Regions from separate parts of the Lederbergia ruris genome, predicted to be linked through region 1. Evidence: a T-box and tRNA genes for the amino acid it is inferred to sense, from the RefSeq annotation. Region 1 holds a T-box; the other holds one or more tRNA genes.
What was found. The T-box of region 1 lies ahead of KI363_RS01235 (valine--tRNA ligase). A T-box ahead of a tRNA ligase gene usually reads a tRNA of that ligase, here a tRNA-Val.
Positions count from the first base shown of each region.

Region 2: it encodes a tRNA-Val, which carries the amino acid that the T-box ahead of KI363_RS01235 (valine--tRNA ligase) is inferred to sense. The anticodon was not compared.

Region 1 is NZ_BORB01000001.1:235,266-246,847, forward strand. It holds gene KI363_RS01230 (bifunctional folylpolyglutamate synthase/dihydrofolate synthase) at 1-899, opposite strand, end outside; gene KI363_RS01235 (valine--tRNA ligase) at 1,289-3,928, opposite strand; T-box leader at 4,152-4,381, opposite strand; gene hpaB (4-hydroxyphenylacetate 3-monooxygenase, oxygenase component) at 4,500-5,945, opposite strand; gene KI363_RS01245 (YszA family small membrane protein) at 6,112-6,303, shown strand; gene ysxE (spore coat protein YsxE) at 6,320-7,354, opposite strand; gene KI363_RS01255 (LysM peptidoglycan-binding domain-containing protein) at 7,689-9,065, opposite strand; gene hemL (glutamate-1-semialdehyde 2,1-aminomutase) at 9,175-10,464, opposite strand; gene hemB (porphobilinogen synthase) at 10,511-11,488, opposite strand; gene KI363_RS01270 (uroporphyrinogen-III synthase) at 11,479-11,582, opposite strand, start outside.
Region 2 is NZ_BORB01000012.1:61,845-73,426, forward strand. It holds gene KI363_RS08785 (apolipoprotein A1/A4/E family protein) at 101-604, shown strand; gene KI363_RS08790 (multidrug effflux MFS transporter) at 747-1,964, opposite strand; tRNA gene KI363_RS08795 (tRNA-Val) at 2,260-2,332, opposite strand; gene KI363_RS08800 (HAD family hydrolase) at 2,671-3,336, shown strand; gene KI363_RS08805 (hypothetical protein) at 3,579-3,734, shown strand; gene KI363_RS08810 ((S)-benzoin forming benzil reductase) at 3,844-4,611, shown strand; gene KI363_RS08815 (AEC family transporter) at 4,743-5,669, shown strand; gene KI363_RS08820 (hypothetical protein) at 5,693-6,334, shown strand; gene KI363_RS08825 (M42 family metallopeptidase) at 6,461-7,519, shown strand; gene KI363_RS08830 (peptide chain release factor 3) at 7,701-9,284, shown strand; gene KI363_RS08835 (efflux RND transporter permease subunit) at 9,443-11,582, shown strand, end outside.

The DNA of each region.
Region 1 (11,582 bases):
GGCCAAAAGGCTTTTAGTAGCCCATTCCGGATTGCCTCTCCTTGTAAAGCAAGATGTCCTATGAATTGTAGATAGGTTAATACAGCCAAAGCTGCTGCTGCATTTTCTGTCTGGTGACGACCTAATAAAGAGATATGTAAGTGATCGTATGAAGCCCATTTCGATTGATAGCTAAATTGTTCTCCATTTTCAAGAGGATGATATTCCTTTATAAGAAATTCCTTGCCCAATTGATAAAATGGCGCTTTTTGCTGTATAGCTTCTTTTTTTAGTACGGATAAGGCACCCTCATGTTGTGCCGTTGTAAAAATAGGAATGCCCTGTTTTATAATACCGGCCTTTTGGTAAGCAATTTCTTCGATCGTATTTCCCAAAATTTGCATATGGTCCATGCCGACATTTGTAATGATGGAGGCAATCGGGCGAATGACATTGGTGGAATCATATCTCCCGCCCAAACCCACTTCAAATAAAGCAAAATCTACATTCCGAATTTCACTAAAATAATAAAATGCCATCGTCGTGATGACCTCAAATTCTGTCGCTGGCCCCAATTCAGTTTGCTCTAATTCCTCCGCAATTGGCTTTACAATATTAACTAATGCAATAATTTCCTCATCATGGATAGGTTTTCCATTGATACTAATTCGTTCATTAAATTGTTCAATATATGGTGAGGTAAAAGTACCGACCTGAAATCCTGCTTCATTTAGGATTGAACGCAAATAGGTCACAGTGGAGCCTTTTCCATTTGTTCCACCCACGTGAATGACGCGAAGATTTCGCTCAGGGTTTTCTAAACGAGCTAGCATCCATTCCATTCGCTTCAGCCCTGGCTTAATTCCTAGGCGAAGTCGGGAATGGATCCAACTAAGCGCTTCTTTATATGTATGTACCATCCTCACACCTTCTGTTCTGTATAAAGCGGGATTGTTCTACTTACGATGGTCGAAACAACCCCGCTTATTTATTTACTTACCAAAATTTATAAAATATTAACCCATGGATAAAGCCTAATTTTGAGTTTCATCATCCAGCTCCAGCGACTAGCAAATTTACGCCTTCTTCCTACGATAAGTCAACATCGGCTCCTTCGTCGCCGTGTTTCCTTTATCTCAGGCCAACAGGACGTTGGTCACAAAGGCGTTGCGACGTACAAGGATGTACTAGTGCAGACGAAGCGACAGGACGTCGCGATTGAGTCTGCCGCCAGGACGGCGCGTATTTAGCCTTTGAACCTTATGCTCCAAATTTGTACGTCGCTGAACAGGCGCTTGCGCTTTTGTTTTTACATTGCTTTTAGTTCAGCGATTCTTTTTTCTACCGTTTGTTTTTTCTCTAGGTAATCTTTTTCTTTTGCTCTTTCTTCGTTGACAACCGCTTCTGGGGCTTTCGCTACAAATCTTTCATTCGCCAGCTTTTTCTGGACTCTTTCTACCTCTTTATTCCATTTTTCCCATTCTTTTTGCAAACGGGCAAGTTCTTCTTCGATATTAATGAGATCCGCAAGCGGTAAAAATAACTCTACTCCTGTTACTACAGCAGACATCGCTTTTTCCGGCATCTCTATAGTTGTGCCCATTTCTAGATTTTGTGGATTACAAAACTTTTCAATGTACTTTTTATTTGTTTCTAATGCTGTTAGAACTTTTTCGTCTTTTGCTTTTAACAGAAGTTTGATTTGTTTGCTCATGGGTGTGTTTACTTCCGCTCGAATATTACGTACTGACCGAATAATGTCCATAAGTAATTTCATTTCACTTGCTGCTTCTTGATCCGTATAACGCTCATCGACTTTAGGCCATTCACTAATCGTAATCGACTTGCCACTGTGAGGGAGATGTTGCCATATTTCCTCTGTAATAAATGGCATAATTGGATGAAGAAGTCTTAGCGTCTGATCTAATACATGGGCAAGAACGGAGCGAGTCATTCTTTTCGCTGCTTCATCTTCACCATATAGAGGTAGTTTTGCCATCTCAATATACCAGTCACAGAAATCATCCCAAATGAAGTTGTATAAGGCTCTGCCAACTTCCCCAAACTCATACTTTTCAGCTAGTTTCGTGACAGCTTCAATGGTGTCATTTAACCGCGTCAAGATCCATTTATCCGCTACGGACTGCTCGCCACTTAGATCAATTTCTTCATAAGTCATCCCATCCATATTCATCAAGGCGAACCTGGAGGCATTCCAAATTTTATTGGCAAAATTCCAGATCGATTCAATTTTCTCCATACTGAAACGTAAATCTTGACCTGGTGAGCTGCCTGTTGCCAAGAAATAGCGGAGGGTATCTGCACCATACTTGTCAATGACATCCATCGGATCGATCCCATTTCCAAGTGATTTACTCATTTTGCGGCCATCTTCAGCTCGAATTAATCCATGAATCAAAACATCTTTAAAAGGTCTTTGGTCTGTGAATTTCTTCGCTTGGAAAATCATGCGCGACACCCAGAAGGAAATAATATCGTACCCTGTTACTAAACAATCAGTAGGATAATAATGTTTGAAGTCTTCCGCTTCTGTATCAGGCCAGCCCATTGTGGAAAAAGGCCAGAGAGCAGAACTAAACCAAGTATCCAACACATCTTGTTCTTGTTCCCAGTTTTCTTCATCTGCTGGTGCCTCATGACCTACATAAATTTCGCCTGTTTCTTTATGATACCAGGCAGGTATTCTATGTCCCCACCATAACTGTCGAGAAATGCACCAATCATGGATATTCTCCATCCAATGCATATAAGTTTTTTCAAAACGCTCAGGGACAAAATGAACTTTCTCTTCACTTTGTTGAAGTTCGATTGCTTTTTCAGCAAGTGGACGCATTTTGACGAACCATTGGGTGGATAAATATGGTTCTACAACTGCGCCACTACGTTCTGAATGACCAACAGAATGAAGGTGCTCTTCAATCTCAAATAGGACTCCAGCTTCTTGTAAATCTTTTACAATTTGTTTACGGCATTCAAAGCGATCCATGCCTTGATATTTGACAGCATTCTCATTCATTGTGCCATCTTCATTCATAACAAGCACGCGCTCTAAATTGTGGCGATTTCCTACTTCAAAGTCATTCGGGTCATGAGCCGGCGTAATTTTGACAGCCCCTGATCCAAACTCCATATCTACATAATGATCAGCTACAATCGGGATTTCTCGCCCTACAATCGGAAGCTTGACGGTCTTCCCTATTAAATGTTGATAACGTTCATCACTTGGATGAACCGCAACGGCTGTATCTCCCAGCATTGTTTCAGGTCTCGTTGTGGCAATCTCAATAGACCCTGAACCATCCGCAAGTGGGTAGTCCATATGGTAAAAAGCCCCTTGTACCTCTTTATGAATGACTTCAATATCAGATAAAGCTGTTTTCGTTGCCGGGTCCCAATTGATAATGTATTCCCCACGATAGATCAGGCCTTCTTTATATAACGTGACGAAGACTTCGCGGACCGCTTCAGAGAGCCCTTCATCTAATGTGAATCGCTCTTTCGAATAATCGAGGCCAAGTCCTAGTTTGGCCCATTGTTTACGGATAAAGTTGGCATATTCTTCTTTCCATTTCCATGTTTCCTCTAAGAATTTCTCCCTGCCAAGATCATAGCGACTCTTTCCTTCTTCACGAAGCTTTTCCTCTACTTTTGCTTGTGTCGCAATTCCAGCATGGTCCATTCCAGGTAACCATAGAACATCATATCCTTGCATTCTCTTCATTCGTGTTAAAATATCTTGTAAAGTTGTATCCCAAGCATGCCCCAAATGGAGTTTTCCCGTAACATTTGGAGGGGGAATGACGATCGTGTATGGCTTTTTATTCTCATCATTTTGCGATTCAAAAAATTTCCCTTTTAACCACCAATCATACCGCCCCTGTTCAATTTTCTGTGGCTCATATTTTGTCGACATTGTGATATTCTCCATAAAAATCCTCCTTGTAAGAAAAGCGTAAGCGCCCGTTTAGCGACGTACAAACTTTTTAGGGGCCTGAGATAAAGGAAACACGATGAACCCAAAGGGTGAATCGATGTTGACTTACGCAAGCAGGCACCGAAAGTTTGCTAGTCGCTGGGCGCTGAAGCTGGCCCTAACATTATCCAAAATTTAGACTTTCTTATCCTTTTAAAAAAACAAAAAGCCCCTTCGTCAAAAGGACGAAGGAGCTAACTCGCGGTACCACCTTTTTACACGACCCCATATGAATATGAGAATCGGCACTTCAACTAGATAACGACTATAGTCGACTTTCACTACTCTTCCTTTCATGAAAGCTGCTCAAGGGTGACTTCTCTTAGGGTCACTTAGAAAATCTCCCACCAGCGATTTTCCTCTCTGAAAGCAACGATCCAAGATACTCTTCCCTGTCCAAGCATTTAATTGAGTATTAAGTTTAATTTACTCTATAGTAGCGAATAAAGGGGGATGATGTCAATCATTTTTCACATTCATTCACATTTTAGGCTATTTCTAAGAAATTTATCCCTCAAAAAAATTTTTAAACATCCTCTTTAAGAAATTCTTCAACTCTGTTCGTATATTCTTTTTTAGGATACCCATTATAAAGGCCCATAGCCAATCGGACAGGATCTCCAAAAAAGAATCGTTCATAATGTGTTTGTCTTGTTCCAAATGCACTCATGCATAAATCCCAGACTAGTCGAAATAACATGACACGATCCTCAGCAGCTGAATTGGAGCCTTGCAAATAAGTATCAATATACTTACGAATAGGGGATTCAAAGCTTTTTTCAGTTGGGAGTAAGATAAGACCACTTCCACCTAATAATTGCAGGATTTCAACCAAACGGGGATAAACTCTAGGGTAATAATGAATAGCGGCATGTAATGGTTTTGCATCTGGAATCATCGTCCCCCATTCATCCAGTTCCGCATTCATTCTTGAGGACAAATGAAGTCCCTTCATAATTTCAAGTGCTGCAATAATTTCAGTTACTTTATCTTGTATATGTTGGTATTCACTTATATTAATCGCTTTAATGATCGATTCCGCGAGCCCTAAAATAAATTCTGTTTTCACAATCATTCTTATAACGGATTGGAAAAGTAGCATTGTATTAAAATTTACCCCTGAATAAAATCGATGCACAATATTTAAATCTTTATATAAAAACACTTTTTCCCAAGGAACCAAAACATGATCAAACACGACAATCGAATCCATCTCTTCAAATCGTGATCCAAGCGGAGAATTAAAAGAGGAGTCTTCATCGTTCACAAATGATCCTCGGCAGATGAACTTTAAACCTTTTGCATTTGAAGGGACCGTAAACCCATAAATATAGGCTTCTTCAATGAAGTTACCCCCAGCTGGTAAAACCAAAATTTCATCCGTTATCCCTCCTTGCGTTGCCAACAATCTAGCTCCCTGAATGATAATACCTTCGCGGTTCTCGCCAATTACCTTTGCCGCAATATTTTCTTCTGATCCCTCTAAATAGCTAATCGACCGGTTCACTTGAGGATTGATAAATGTATGTGTAAAAGTAAGATCATGTTCCATCGCATATTCGTAATTTTGGAGAATATGATCACCAAATTTTTTGTCCTTTGCAGAAAACAGGTTGTGGGAAGTTGCCAATATCATCAATCCTGTATTTAGATAATCGGGAGATCGGCCTAATAATCCGAAATTTGCACGCGCCCATAACTCTGTTGCTTTTTTACGAAATAGTAAATCATCCTTCGTTTTGGGTTGATGATAAGAAAAACTTACCCTTTTTTCTGTTTTAGGGGAAATGAACGTAAGGACATCTCTTAACGCAGGATCGTTTTGCATATCAAATAACTGGGCTTTACTTCTCATGACTCCTCGAAAGGCAGGGTGCTCTGAAACTTTTCCAACCATTTTCTGGCCATCCACCCAGATTTCACTTTTTAAATGATCGATTCTGTTGATAAAATCTTTTCCAGAAATCGTCATACCATCGCCCCTTCTTGATCAATTAGGAATAATTTATGCTATGTGGACTGTGAGGATTACAAAAATTTAAAATGGAGAGAAAGATCGTTTGTAGGGATGGATATAGGCACGGAATAATACAACTTAACATAATTTAGGATAAATACGTACGACAGAAGGTGAAAAAATGAAAAGAAGATTTAATACGTATGCTTTTCAAAATTCAATGAGAAATTTTAAAGCGGTATGTCGGCAACTCGTTGTACCAATCTGTATTTTTCAAGGCATTCGAACGCTCATTTTCCCAACCATTCTAGATGTGTTTCTATTCATTATCTTGATTGCATTAGCATTTAGCTTACATTTTGAATGGATTTAAAATCCCCTTCCTTCATTTACTCGGAAGGGGCTTGAGTATCCTGGTCTTTCTTAAGCTGTTCTCTTTCTTCCAATTTCATAACCACATACTCTGTGTTTTTCATTCGCCAATACTGTCTCTGTAATTGTTGAACAAGCTTGATTTCATTGTTTTCCTTTTCACTTGCAAAGTACTGTTCAATGATGGAAAAAATGGAGCTTGGATAAGCTAAATAACTTAAAAATAATAGCATTTCATCATCAGTAAAGGGAAAATAGCGGAAATAAGCATCTAACCACTCGATCCCATGGTCGAATGCCTGAGGTCGTGTTTGGAATGCACGGTCCAAGAAAGGCAGTAAATCATGAATAGGTGAAGCAATTCCCGTTCTTTCAAAATTAGTAAAATAACCAATTCCATTTTGGTCATAAAGAAAATGTTCATTTGATAATTTCCCGTGAATAACGACACTTCTAGCTTTTGTTTCCTCAGATGTAGACTCATGCCACTCTTTTAGCTTATTAATGGCATAACGTTGCCCACCCGAAATTTCACTGTAAATGGTGCAGAATAACAATTGAAACGGCGACATATACGTTTGTCTTTCACTTTGCTCGATGAATTTTTCTAATACATCTTGTTCTATTTCCCACCGCGTAGCCATTCGTTCAAAATGCTCTTCTCGCTCTTCTGTGCTAACGGCGACCTCACGCACGGTTACCGTATGAAGGCGTGCCAATTCACGAAAGAGATCCAGATACTTTTGCACATGTGTTTCTCTTTCTTTATTGTCTAACCAGGGCATTAAGTAATAAAGAGAATTTCCTTGTAAAATAGCATAGCGGCCATCCAATGTTGGATAAATGGGCACAATCCGGTTATAACCTTGTTGATATAATTGTTGAATATAGTTTAAGAAATCTAAGCCTTGTTTGGCAACCATTCGTTTTAAAGCAAATTCTCCTTTATCTGTATATACTTTAAAAACCTTTCCCTGCTTTTCCGCAAATCTTAATTTTAATCCATACAACTCTACTAAGTCTTTTATTTTCTTTGAAGATTTATTATCCATATCATCACCCGTTCAGCTTGCATAAACTGAGGTAAAACTCTGCCATTTTAAATTATAGGTCCATGTTCAAAAAGGAGGATAAAAAGGACCCGTCGGCTAAACGCTGACGTCAATCGCTAACGCCGACACTAGCACATCCTGTGCGTCGAAAGTTCGAGGCGGCGCAGTTTCGAGCACAAGGAAAGCTTCCCCGAATCCGCATCGCACGCCGGAAAAGTGGTTTTCTTTTCCAAGGAGCGCAGAAACAAGCCAACGAAGAAATTCGCAGTGTCATTTTTACCGGACTTTTTGAACATCCTCTATAAGAAAAAGGGAGGACGACATATGTCATCCCCTACTTCCTTTTTAATGGATGAATTTTAGTAGGAATATACAATACCTGCCCCTCATATACTTCATCACTTTCACCTAACTGATTGGCTCTCAATAATTGTTGTGTAGTGACATTATACCGGTCTGCCAAGTTTTCAATGGAATCACCCTGCTGTACCAATCGAACTCTCATTTTACTAACGGATTCTTCCTCTTTTCTAGCAAAAAAATCAGCAAATGAAATCGATTGGTATTTATCTTTCTTTTTCTTCTTATCGTTCTTTTCTTCCTTGGATTCTATCAGGCTACTTGATTCGGCCTCATGGGATGAAGACTCGTGAAAATAAATAGACGATGATTCTGGATCCCTCGATTCTTCCTCCCGCACGCTACTCTCCTCTTTAATCGTATCCAGTGTTAGCTTTGGTGCTTGTTGAATCAAGGTAGAAGGGGACTTTTCCTCCTCCCTCCCCTGCTCTTCCTCTTGCTCTTCCTGTTGATCTTCAGTCGTTTCCAGTTCCGCTCTTGCATCTGTTTCAGTCAAGCCACTTGGCTCCAAACTTTCCAAGTCCTCTCCCTCTGCTTTCACTTCTATTACTTGCTTTGGATCAGTCGCTTCTTCTTTATTATCGATCAGATTTGGCAGATGATGTTGGAATGGTGAGAGCTCCTCCTCCTTCTCATCATTCTTTTCCTCGAGTTCAGGTAATATTCTTGCCTCTACCTCAAACGATTCATACAAGTCCTTTTCATTTTCTGAAGCAGAATTCAAACGATCTGCATCTGTTTGTGCTTGGAAGAATTCAATCGCGACTTCTTCCTTTTCTTCATTCTGATCACTTTCTTCCTCTGCAAAAGTTGTGTCCGGTTCCACCTGGTTCAACTCTTGTCTGTCTTGTTCCCCCGATAACGATTCAATTGATTCATTGGCTTCTTGTAATGAAGCACCATCTAGGATGACTTCTTCTTTATCCTCATATATGCCGTTAATATAAATATCTGCAAGTACTTGAAGTCTATTATTTTCTGGTAATGCATAATCGAATGAGTAGATCTCAATTTCCAACTCTCCGATATCGGCAATCCTTTTCTTGGGGATCGTGATATCAACAGGAAAGCGATGAGAAAATTCGCCAATTTTATCATTTCTGATTTCTACATTCTGTATATAATGCCTATTGCTCTCTGGAACTTCCGTCACCGTATCATTTCCAGGAGAATGATTATACTCTCCACTTAGTTCAAGGGTCCCTTTTAATACGACGAATTCCTCTTCATCCATTATGTTAATATTAGGATCCAATGAAATGGATAAGAGATCCTCAACTTCATGTCCTTTTTCAAACCACACTGTTTCCTCCAGTGGAAATTTAAGCGATGTTTGTTGGCGATCAGGCAAATTCATTCCTCCTTTCGTTCCAATGAAAAATATTTCTCCCTATACTCTATGACCCTCCCCAGGTTTTTATGAAAAAAGAAAAAGAATGGCATCATGCCATTCTTTTTCTTTAGCTTATTAAGTTTGCAAATGCCCGTTCAGCGGCTTGTATTGTTTTTTCAATATCCGCATCTGTATGGGCTGTAGAAAGAAAGATTCCTTCAAATTGAGATGGTGGCAAAAAGACACCTTGATTCGCCATTTCTTTATAATAGGCCGCAAATAATTGCAGATCGGACGTTTTCGCTTTTTCAAAATTATATACATCCTCATTCGTAAAGAAGAGACCAATCATCGAGCCAGCCCGATTAATCGTATGAGGGATATGATGTTTTTCTGCGGCTGCTTTTAATCCTTCTTCTAAAAGATCTCCTTTTCGGATAAACTCCTTATAGGAATCAGGTGTTAATTGAATGAGTGTTTCATACCCGGCAGTCATGGCAAGCGGATTTCCAGACAAAGTTCCGGCTTGATAAATCGGACCACTCGGAGCGACTTTTTCCATAATCTCCGCTTTCCCGCCAAAAGCTCCTACAGGAAGCCCTCCGCCGATTACCTTACCTAAACAAGTTAAATCAGGTAGAATACCGAAGTACCCTTGGGCACAGTTATAGCCCACTCGGAACCCAGTCATCACTTCATCAAATATGAGGAGAGATCCATATTCTGTTGTCAACTCGCGAAGCCCTTGTAAAAAGCCTGGTTTAGGTGGGACCACGCCCATATTGCCAGCCACAGGTTCCACAATGACACCTGCTATATCTTCTCCAAATTGTTCAAAAGCTGCTTTAGCTCCTTCAAGATCATTATAAGCGACCGTAATCGTATTTTTAGCGATTCCCTCAGGAACACCTGGACTATCAGGCAAGCCAAGAGTAGCTACCCCTGATCCGGCTTTAATTAACAGGGAATCACCATGACCATGATAACAACCTTCAAACTTCAATATTTTATTACGACCTGTATATCCCCGTGCTACTCGAAGGGCACTCATCGTCGCCTCTGTACCCGAGGAAACCATTCGAATCATTTCAATGGAAGGGACTCTTTCGATGACTAGCTCTGCCAATTTATTTTCCATGATGGTTGGTGCACCAAAGCTTGTACCATTTTCCGCTGTTTTTTTCAAAGCTTCTACAACTTGCTCATTCGTATGTCCAAGGATGAGTGGTCCCCATGAGAGCACATAATCAATATATTCATTGCCATCAATGTCATAAATATGAGATCCTTTTCCTCTTTCCATAAAAATTGGATCCATATCAACGGATTTAAATGCCCGTACCGGACTATTGACACCACCAGGCATTAAATGTACAGCTTTTTCATAAGCCTTCCGGGAATTTTCATAAGAACGCATGTCATTTATACCTCCATTATGATCTATTTTCCATTTTTGTTCGATGTTAGCCTTCCTGTAACCACTTCGCTACGTCTTTAGCAAAGTAGGATATAATTAAATCGGCTCCTGCTCTTTTCATACTTGTTAAGGATTCTAGCACGATTGCCTTTTCATCGATCCAGCCATTGGCAGCCGCAGCCTTTACCATGGAATACTCCCCACTCACATTGTAAGCGACGATTGGTAAGTGACATTCATTTTTTACATCGCGAATAATATCCATATAGGAAAGGGCTGGTTTTATAATAAGGAAATCAGCTCCTTCTTCAATGTCCGAATGTGCTTCTCTTAATGCTTCCAAGCGGTTAGCAGGATCCATTTGGTAGGTTTTTCGATCCCCAAACTGTGGCGCACTATTGGCTGCTTCCCGGAATGGTCCATAAAAAGCAGAAGAGTATTTCACTGCATAGGACATAATCGGAATTTCTTTAAAGCCAGCCTCATCCAAGCCACGGCGAATGGCGGTCACAAAGCCGTCCATCATATTAGATGGAGCAATAATATCGGCTCCTGCTTGTGCTTGGCTAACGGAGGTTTTGACTAAAAGCTGCAAACTTTCATCATTGAGGACTTCCCCATCCTTCACTACCCCACAATGACCATGATCCGTATACTCACAAAGACAAGTATCTGCGACAACGAGTAGTTCTGGATAATGTTTCTTCACTTCACGAGTTGCTTCTTGAACAATTCCGTGATCATGGTAAGCCCCAGTTCCACATTCATCTTTTTCTTCTGGAACCCCAAACAAGATCACAGCCTTAATACCAAGTTGGACAATTTCATCAAGCTCCTGCTTCATTAAATCTAGTGAGATTTGATAGATCCCGGGCATGGAGGAAATTTCCTGTTTTTGCTGTTTCCCTTCAACAATAAACAAAGGGTAAATAAAATCCTCCGCTCTTAAATGAGTTTCGCGAACTAACGCCCTCATATTTGCGGAACTCCGCAAACGTCTATGACGATCAAAATTCATATCCATCTTTCCTCCCCTTCTTGATAATAATCGGATATTTCCTGAAACAAATCATCCATTGTAAACTTTTTCGGACAAATCTGAACGTGATACCCTTCAT
Region 2 (11,582 bases), on a different contig from region 1:
GGTATTAAATACGTTATGGCAAAATGGATAAACCGAGTAATTCGTCGCTTCGTCCAGAGCCAAAGGTGAATTTGTAAAAATTTGACCTAAAATGTCTAAAATGAGTTATAATAGAATTAATGTCAAGGAGGTGAGGAAGATAGACTATCAACCGTTTATTGATGCAATGAAACTTGCTTTGGAGGAAAATAATGACACCTTAATGAAAGCTATGCGATCGGACATGCAAGAATTTAGGGAAGAGATGCGTTCCGACATGCAGGAATTTAAAGAAGAGATGCGTTCCGACATGCAAGAATTTAAAGAAGAGATGCGTTCCGACATGCAGGAATTTAAAGAAGAAATGCGTTCTGACATGCAAGAATTTAAAGAAGAAATGCGTTCTGATATGCAAGAATTTAAAGAAGAGTTACGTTCTGATATGAAGGAATTTAAAGGAGAAATTCATCAGCGTATAGATGTACTAGATAACAATATGGATCAACGATTTAAGGAAGTGGTTGTTTCACTTAAGAAAATTGAAGAAAACAATGATTATCTACAATCGAAATTTATAGAACATGACAAAGAAATCTATCGGTTGCAGAAAAGAGTGGGTATGTAACTCTAAAATAGTACTCCACGAAGATGCCCCTAAATAAGTCCTCATAATTTAGAAGATCAAACAAGGATTTTTCCAATAAGTTTATGGCCCACAGGATGCGGGTCAAAATAAAAGGCGACCCCGCAAGGTCGTCTTTTGTTTTCTAAGATGCGTATTTACTCTTAACGCGGGCTGGAGCTTTGCTTGCTAATCCGTAAAAGGACAGAGAGGCAAGCAATGCTGCGCAAAAAATAAGGACGCCCATTGGCACAGCTGAATATTCTCCGGCGATTCCGACAAGGGGAGCAGAAATCGAACCAAGTATAAATGGAAGTAATCCCAATAAAGCCGCTGCACTTCCGGCAATATGCCCTTGTGTTTCCATCGCCAATGAAAATGAGGATGTTGAAATAACCCCCATGGATGAGACAAAAAAGAAAATCGGAATAACGACAGTGAAAAGAGGCCCTTTGAAAAATACAGCTAAGAGTAAAGCGCTACTGGCGATTAACGCCATCGATAAACCAATTTTTAAGAAGCGTGTTTCCGAAACCCTATCCGCAAATCGACCGACAACTTGTGTGCCAATCATAATCCCAATACCATTCATCGCAAATAAAACACTGAATAATTGTGGAGAGGTTCCGTAGATATTTTGATAAACAAAAGGTGTTCCAGAAACATAGGCGAAAATACCTGCTGAAATAAAACCTTGTGTAAGCGCAAATCCTAAAAATTGGCGGTCCATGATTAGAGACAGGAAGTTTCTAAAGGTTTGTGCAATATTACTGGGTATTCTGTTCTCTACAGGAAGAGATTCATTAAGTTTCAAAGAAACGAATGTAACTAAAAGGATCCCGATAAAACCTAATACAATAAATACACCATGCCAATTCGTAAACATCAAAATACTACTACCAGCAACGGGTGCGAGAATAGGTGCAAGATTATTGATGAGCATAAGCAATGCGAAAAACTTCGTTAATTCCCGACCTTGATACATATCACGCACAACTGCACGTGAAATCACAATACCGCCTGCAGCAGCAAACCCTTGTGTAAATCGAGCAGCGATAAACACGGAGATATTAGGTGCAAAAGCACAAAAAATGGATGCGACAAAATATAGGAATAGAAAGATTAATAATGGCTTTCTTCTTCCCTGTACATCACTCATTGGTCCAATAATTACCTGGCCAATTCCAAGTCCTAGTAAGCAAGCTGTTAAACTCACCTGCACAAGAGAGGCGTTTGTATGGAAATCTTGGGTTATAGTTGGGAATGAAGGGAGATACATATCAATGGTGAGGGGCCCTAAGGCTGCCAACGATCCAAGTAATAAAGCCAATTTAACCCTTGAATTTTTATCGAAACGTTTCAAATTTTATAAACTCCTTTCTTTTAAAATACGATTCTATAACAACAAAAAAGGAGATAACCTTTATCTCTCAAAAATAAATTTACTATTCCGATATAAAACCTCAATCCGACCTCTACACATTATACGATAGTTATAGGGGAAAGGAAATGCTTTACTTTCAAACATCTGAATTTTAAAAATGATTCTAAGAAACGGAAGGAAGTTCGAAGGTCATTGTCGAATAATTTAATACAAACTTGACCAAAGCATATAAAAAAACTTGGATCCCAAACAAGAAATCCAAGCGTGCAGTTAGTGATTCTGACTGGTCTCGAACCAGCGACCTCCACCCTGTCAAGGTGGCGCTCTCCCAGCTGAGCTACAGAATCAAATATGTAATGAAAGACAATTTTTATTATATATGGTTTTAGAAATGAAGTCAATAATTTTCTTTATTTTGCTTGAAAATAACCGGCGAAATCGAAAGGAGGATATTAATTGCTCATTAATAAGACAACTGGCAAAAGAACGGTAAATCCTTTCGCATAGGAGGAAATGATTCATCTGTAGGAAAAACATTTGAAAGTGTTGAACATCACCATAAGGGATTTTTCAATTTATTTGAGGATACTGACATTGAGAAATCCCTTGATAGGGGGAGGGGTTAACGAATTCATGACCTATAAGAATCACTAAAAACAAGAAATATTAGGAGGAATTTGCTATCATTCATGCCGTATTTTTTGACTTGTTTGAAACACTGATTACGGAGTTCGAAAATAACCAAAGAAAAGCAACATATTCCATAAAAGATTTAGGGATAGATGAAAAATTATATAAAAAAGAGTGGGCGGCCAGGAGAGGCAGGCGAATGGATGGTTCATTTCCAGACCATCAAAGTGTGTTAAGGGATATTGTAAAAACATGTGGAAAACCAATCAACGAAAGTGTTATTGAAAGTATTCACCAAGAAAGAATAAAGGCAAAATCAGTCCCTTTTAAAAATCAAGACAGTGAAATAATGAATATGCTTCAAACACTTAAGGATCAGAAAATAAAGATAGGTTTAATCAGTAATTGTACAGCAGAAGAAGTCGAAGGGTGGAAAGAATCAATATTTGCCGATTTGTTTGATGATGTTGTTTTTTCATACAAGATAAAACGGGCTAAACCCCATTCCGAAATATATTTAACCGCATGTGATCATTTAAAGGTTTCTCCAAAAAATAGCATTTTTGTCGGGGATGGAGGTTCAAATGAATTACAAGGGGCTGTAGCAGTAGGAATGAAAGCGTACCAAGCTACATGGTTTCAGCCATCATTTATAAGTGAGGAAATTTTCGGATTTCCAAAATTGCAAAAGCCGATGCAAGTAGTTGATTTAGTGAAATGACTATAAATGCCATCATAATATTAATTAAATAATGAGGAGAATCCCTGTCGCATTGTGTATGAATATGTTTCACGAAAAGTAATCTTATTCATTGACACTAATGAATTTTACATGTCATAATAAAGTAAAATCTTATTATTTAGTGGGGGAAGCCATTGATCAAACTACCCTAAATGAAATGATTTTTGATAAAATTATAAGATTTATAGATTATGTAAAATATATTGTGGAGGTTTCGCATTATGACGACAAGCGCAGATCCTGGGAAATATACGGTAAACTCAACCATCTCGTTGAAAGGCATTGTCAAAGCTATTTTCAAAGATACTGTTCATGTCCAAATAGGCGGGAAGATTATTACACTCCCTCTTTCCAAAATAAATAAAGAACTCAGCTAAGACGTTTATTTGCAACTAGAACAGATAAAAGATGGTTAAGAGCCCAAAATGTTGGGTTCTTTTTTTTACGAAGGATGGGGCATATTATAATAGATGGGGAGTGATTAGGGTGGATATTTATATCATAACAGGTGCTTCAAAGGGAATTGGCTTAGCTTTAGGTAAGCAATTGCTTCAGAATAATCATCAGCTTATTTGCGTCGCCCGGACAAAAAATGTGGCTTTAGAAAAACTGGCGAAAGAAGAAAAATGTCCATTACTCTACATAGAACAAGATTTAGCTCAAACAGATGAACTCCCTAACTTAATGGATCAAATCTTTCAAGCTATTCCTGATGACTTTGAATCGATTACCTTGATCAATAATGCAGGGATTGTTGAACCGATTGGAAAAGTGGAAAGTCATTCACCTGAAGCAATCGCTAAGAGCATTGCAGTTAATTTAACAGCTCCGATGATACTTACATCGCTATTTATGAATAAATTAGAAAATAAACCAGCAGTGAAGAAGATTATTAATATTTCCTCAGGGGCTGGCCGTCATCCATATAGTGGCTGGGGTTGTTATTGTGCTGGGAAAGCGGGGTTAGATCATTTTACAAGGGTCGTATCAGAGGAACAAGCAAATAAAGAAAATGGAACAAAGATCATCTCGATTGCCCCGGGGATCATTGATACAGGAATGCAGGAGAAAATACGATCTGTTAAGATGGAGGACTTTGAATTAGTTGATCAATTTATTGGATATAAAGAAAATAACCAACTGCAAACGGCTGATCAAACAGCAGAAGCCTTAATCAAATTAATTCAAAGTCCAAGGTTTCTTCAATTGGACCCAATATCTGACATACGAAACATAGGGATTGAATTAGAATAGCATCTTAATGAAATAGCAGATGAGTATGTAATAACTTTTTTAATGAATATAATTATCCTTATTTTAAGCAGGAAATTTTTGATTTTTGTCGAAATTTATTGTAATACAATGTAAAATGGGGGAAGGGTTATTTGCTATCAAATCTGTCAATTATTTTTACAGAAATTATTTTGCCTGTTTTTATCTTAATTATGATAGGGGTTATTTTACAGAGAAAATTTAAGTTAGATTTGTATACGCTTGCTAAAATCAATATTTACTACCTGAGTCCGGCTCTTATCTTTATAAAGCTTTATGAAAGTGTGTTTTCTCCGGCCGTATTCTTTGGCGTAATCCTTTTTTGTTTACTTTTTGTCTTTCTGTTATATGTTTTAAGTTCGTTAGTGGCCCAATTCTCGAAGATGGAAAAACCAAAGAAACTAACATTTGCGAATAGTGTTGTTTTCTATAATTCAGCAAACTACGGTATTCCTGTGAATGATTTAGTTTTTAAGCACGATCCTTTTGCTATGTCTATTCAAGTTATTGTCGCCGCCTTTCAAAACACTTTCCTTTTTTCGTATGGAGTTGTGTCGTTGAAGTCCGTGTCGATCGGGAAGTGGAGAGCCATTTTAGATTATTTTAAAATGCCTTTGTTCTATGCGATGACTTTAGGTATATTGTTGAATATATTCCATGTATCTTTACCTGAGTTTTTATTGACTCCTATTTCATACATATCAGATGCGTTAATCGCAATAGCCTTATTGACTCTAGGCGCGCAAATTGCTCATATACGTGTTTCATTTGCTTATTTACCTTTATATTTAAGTATGTTCTTCAGACTGCTAATCGGACCAGCCATTGCACTAGCGGGACTATGGTTGGTGGGGATTGATGGAGTGGTAGCACAGGCATTACTGATTTCAACGGCTATGCCAACATCTGTTAATAGTTCCATAGTCGCACAAGAATATAATAACGAGCCTGAGTTTGCTGCACAAACTGTTATTGGCTCAACATTACTAAGTTCAATTACACTTACACTTGTTATTTATACTGCATTAAGGATTTTTTGAACATAGAGAGAGAAGGGATCTGGATGAAAAGACCTTTAAGAGAAATTTTATCGGAAATGTCAACCAATGAAAAAATAAAATACATATGGGAGTATTATAAATATTATATTATCGGATTTATTGTATTGGTTATCTTCATCGTTTATACCGTTTATAGTATTGCAAATAAAAAGGAAGATATATTGAATTTTGTATTGATTACCGACTACGCAAGTCCCGAACAAGTGGAACTGGTAAAGGATGAAATCCAAAAAAATCTTTTAACTAAGGAAGAAAGAGAATCTTCAAATATTATTCTCCAAACGTTGAGGCTGAAAAGCGACGATATGCAGGCAGGGATGGAAATGCAAAAATTAGCTGCCCAACTGTCGGCTGGTGATATTGACTTTTTTATTGCAGATCAAGATTATTTTGATCAGATGAATCAGGAAGGGCAATTATTATCATTTGACGAGCTTGAAGGCATATCAGAGTTGACTCTTCCAGAGGATCAATTAGTTTATGGGGATGATCATGAAATAAAAGGAATAAAAATCACTTCAGAATCTATTTTCCAGGGACTTATCCAAGAAGATGAGGAAAAAATTCTTTTTACCCCTATCAATGTTAAAAATAAAGAAATGATTGCGCGGTTTGTTCAGTATTTCATTGAAAGTGAACAGTAATAGGTCAGATTATGGAAAAGCTACTTTACAAAGGAGGTAGCTTTTTCTTTCTAGAAATACTATAAAATTAATAGATGTGCTACTATTTAATAAAGGTAGATTTTTGTTATGAAGGGAATTGTGAATATGAATTTTCAACCAAATAGTAAAGAAACTTTTATGCTTATCAAAGAACTTGTTTCTATTCCTAGTCCGTCTGGAAATACAAAACAGGTGATTGATTTTTGCGAACAGTATTTACAAGGTCTTGGGTTAGATATGAAACGTAATCGGAAAGGTGGATTATTGGTTACTCTTCCTGGTCGAAGAACGGATCAGCATCGGATGTTAACGGCCCATGTTGATACTTTAGGGGCAATGGTGAAGGAAATTAAACCAAATGGAAGACTAAAATTATCGATGATCGGTGGTTTTCGCTGGAATTCTGTAGAAGGGGAATATTGTCAAATTGAAACAGAAACTGGAAAAAACTATTCAGGTACGATTTTAATGAAGCAGACTTCCGTGCATGTATATAAAGATGCTGGTGATGCGAAAAGGAATGAAGATAATATTGAAGTTCGAATTGATGAAAGAACCGAATCTGCTGATGAAACAAGGAAGCTTGGGATTCAAGTGGGAGATTTTGTCTCCTTTGATCCGCGAGTACAAGTGACGGAAGGTGGTTATATTAAGTCACGCCATTTGGATGATAAAGCAAGTACTGCAATATTATTACGATTGATTCGATACCTTAAGGAAAACGAAGTAACCCTTCCTTATACAACTCATTTTTTGATTTCGAATAATGAGGAAATTGGTTACGGAGGAAATGCAAGTATTTCCCCGGAAACGGTTGAATATTTAGCTGTTGATATGGGAGCATTGGGTGAAGGACAGGCCTCAGATGAATACACCGTTTCGATCTGTGCAAAAGATTCAAGTGGTCCTTATCATTACGGATTAAGAAAGCATCTAATCCAGTTGGCCCGTGAAAACAATATTGATTACAAAGTAGATATTTATCCTTATTATGGATCAGATGCCTCGGCGGCAATTCGCTCAGGATATGATATTGTGCATGGTTTAGTTGGTCCTGGTATTGAAGCTTCGCATGCTTTTGAACGGACGCATGAGACCTCTTTGATTAATACGGAAAAACTGCTTTATGCTTATGTGTTGTCCTCAATCACAACAATCGAGTGAAGGGATATGAAACCGTCCAAAAGGTAGGTTCACTGCCATTTGGACGGCTTTTTTTGTTTCCGTTCAACTCTATTATCCAAGTTTATACGTCACTGAACAGGCGCTTGCGCATTTGGTTCTTGAAATTCTTGACTTGAGGGAATATGATAATACAAGACTTAATTTTGGAAGGAAAATCATAATGAATAAATATTCTTTAAAGGAAGAAATAGAATCAAGAAGAACTTTTGCCATCATTTCCCACCCAGATGCCGGGAAAACGACGATGACAGAAAAGCTTTTGTATTTTGGTGGAGCGATCCGTGACGCTGGAACTGTAAAGGGGAAGAAAACAGGAAAATACGCGACATCAGACTGGATGGCGATTGAGAAACAACGGGGGATTTCCGTTACCTCTTCTGTTATGCAGTTTGACTATAATAATGTCCGGATTAATATCCTTGATACACCAGGACACCAAGATTTTAGTGAAGACACGTATCGTACATTAATGGCTGTGGACAGCGCCGTTATGATTATTGACTCTGCGAAGGGAATTGAGGAACAAACCTTAAAGCTATTTAAAGTTTGTCGGATGCGTGGAATCCCCATTTTTACTTTTATTAATAAGTTGGATCGGCAAGGACGGACACCTTTAGAATTATTGGCAGAATTGGAAGAGGTTTTAGGGATTGAATCCTACCCTATGAATTGGCCAATTGGAATGGGCAAAGAATTTTACGGAATTTATGATCGTTATCATAAACGGGTAGAACAATTTCGTGTGGAAGATCAAGAGCGATTTCTTAAATTAGACGAAACAGGCGATATCAGCGGTGATCATCCAATTAAAGAGACCTCTTTATACCAACAAGTTTTAGAAGAAGTCCTTCTTTTAGATGAAGCAGGGAATGAATTTTCAGAGGAAAAAATTCAAACAGGTAAGTTAACCCCTGTATTTTTTGGAAGTGCCTTAACGAATTTTGGCGTTCAGACTTTCCTCGAAAGCTATCTAGATTTTGCGCCTGCCCCTCAGCCACGTCAAAGTATAGACGGACCTGTTGACCCAGCAGCAGAACAGTTTTCTGGGTTTATTTTCAAAATCCAAGCCAATATGAATCCGGCTCATCGCGACCGTATTGCTTTTTTGCGAATTTGCTCGGGGCAATTTGAACGAGGAATGAATGTGACCTTAGCGAGGACGGATAAACCGATTAAGTTATCGCAGTCAACACAATTTTTAGCAGATGATCGCAGTACAGTGAATACGGCTGTAAGTGGTGATATTATTGGCTTGTATGATACAGGTACTTATCAAATTGGGGACACTCTTTTTGCAGGGAAGCAAAAGATCCAATATGAGAAACTACCTCAATTTACACCAGAACTTTTTGTTCGGGTAACACCAAAAAATGTCATGAAGCAGAAAAGTTACCATAAAGGAATTCAGCAACTGGTACAAGAGGGAGCTATTCAATTGTACCGGACATTCCGGACGGAAGATTACATCCTTGGAGCGGTCGGTCAGTTACAGTTTGAAGTATTTGAACATCGGATGAAGAATGAATATAATTCTGATGTGATTATGGAATCGATGGGGTCGAAAATTGCTAGATGGATTGAAAATGATAAAATTGACGAATCCTTATCAAGTAGTAGGAGTATGTTAGTGAAGGATCGTTATGACAATCCATTATTTTTGTTTGAAAATGAATTCGCGCTTCGATGGTTCCAAGATAAGAATCCAGATGTAACATTAAGTAATCCTATGGATGACCATGAATAAACAGTAAACCAAAATCCCTGTTCAAGCCTTAAAAGGCGATGAATGGGGATTTTTTGAAAAGGGAATACCAAGTGAATAGCATACTTCAAATTATTGTTCAATTGAGAAAGAATATTGCTATAATGTAGGCATTGACAAAGAATGAAAGGGGTTTTGTAGTGAATTTAAGCCAATTTTCAATTAGAAGGCCCGTTTTTACCATTGTAACAATGTTACTTGTCATCATCCTTGGAATTGTTTCTCTATTGAAGATTCCATTAACCTTAATACCTGACATCAATCCCCCCATCGCGGTCGTTGTTACTTCTTATCAAGGAGCGAGTCCGGATGAAGTGGTTGAAAAAGTAACAAAACCCCTTGAAGCGAATTTATCAACCTTACCAGGGATTAAAAATGTCAGGTCCTTCTCAGAAGAAGGATCAAGTCTTGTGTTACTTGAATTTTCTTGGTCTACTTCTATGGATGACATTCAAAATGATGTATTGCAAAGGATCGATATGACTCCAGTACCTGCAGATGCAGATAGACCTAAATTCATGAAATTTGATCCAACGCAATTTCCTGTTATTCAATTATCATTGAAGACGGAACAAAATGATAGGATTCAAACGTTAACCGATGATTTGGTTGATGAGTTGAAAAAAGTTGAAGGGGTCGCAAATGTCAACGTATCAGGGTCTATGGTTGATGAAGTACGGGTCATTTTGGACCAAAATAAATTAAAAAAATATCGCTTAGCTCAATCTGATATTGTACAAGCTATTCAAGCAAATCAAATTTCCATGCCAGGTGATACGGTCCTTACGGAAGGACAAGAATTAACAACTAGAGTCTTAAGTATGTTGCATTCGGCGGAGGAAATTGCTGATATCCCCGTTACACAGAATCCACGAACGGGCGATAAGATTCTTATAAAAGATCTTGCTGAAGTGAAAAAGCAGCCACAAAGGTCTACAAGTATTACGAGAGCCAATCAACAACCATCAGTACTATTAAGTGTTTTACAAGAAAGTGATGCGAATACAGCCAGTGTATCGAAGGCATTTCAACAAAAATTAAACGAGCAATTACAAAGAGAACAATTCAAGCAGATCCAATCAGATGTACTATTTGATCAAGGCGATTACATCAAAATGGCGATTAGCAATATTGCTTCTTCTCTTATTATTGGTGGATTGTTGGCCATGATCGTTTTATTTTTGTTTTTACGTAATGTAAAAAGTCCTATTATTGTTGGTCTGGCCATCCCTTATTCTGTGATCGTCACTTTTGTATTCATGTATTTTGCCGATTTTGCCTTCAATATTATGACATTAGGTGGACTTGCTTTAGGTGTAGGAATGTTAGTGGATAATGCGATCGTCGTAATTGAAAATATCTATCGCCACTTATCAATGGGAAAAGATCCGAAACAAGCAGCCCGCGACGGTGCGAAAGAAGTAGCTGGTGCGATTACAGCCTCCACTTTAACAACAATAGCAGTATTTCTACCCGTTGTATTTATAAGCGGAATTCTTGGGGAGCTATTTAAAGAATTTGCTTTTACAATATCATTCAGCTTAATTGCCTCACTATTTGTTGCTTTAACCGTGATCCCGATGCTTGCGAGTAGATGGTTAAAAACTCCGAAAGGGGATTATGAAGCAAAGAGGAGACGCTCCAAGTCACTAAATATGTTGGATCGTTCTATCCGTTGGGCATTAAAACATCGAATCGTCGTATTACTGATCGCATTCTTTCTCTTCATGGGTGGAATTGTTGGTATTAGTACTTTAGGTACACAGTTTTTACCTCCTACAGATGAAGGTTTCTTTCGTATCAATATCCAGCTGGAGAATGGAGCGGCTTTAAAGAAAACAGAAGAAATCGTGAGTAAAGTGGAAGATGAGTTGAAGAGGGAAGAAGATGTAGAAGTATATGTCAGTTTAATTGGTGCGACCCAGGAGTCATCTTTTCAAGATGGAGGAAAAGCGAATACAGCAGAAATGTATGTAAAATTAAAACCACTTGAAGAACGAGCCCAATCATTATTTGAATTTGTAGATAATATAAAACCGAAGATAGAAAAAGAAGTTCAGCAAATCAATCCTGCTGCCACCCTTCAATTTAATGTGGAAGCTGCGTCTGGATTAGCACCGCAGACATTGACATTTAATGTGTATGATACAAATAAGGAAAGACTGGAAAAAAATACTGAAAAAATTCACGATGCATTAAAGAAATTAGACAATGTGACGGAATTGGCGTTAAGCACAGCAGAGAGTGTGGAAGAAATCCAAATTCAGATCGACCAAAATA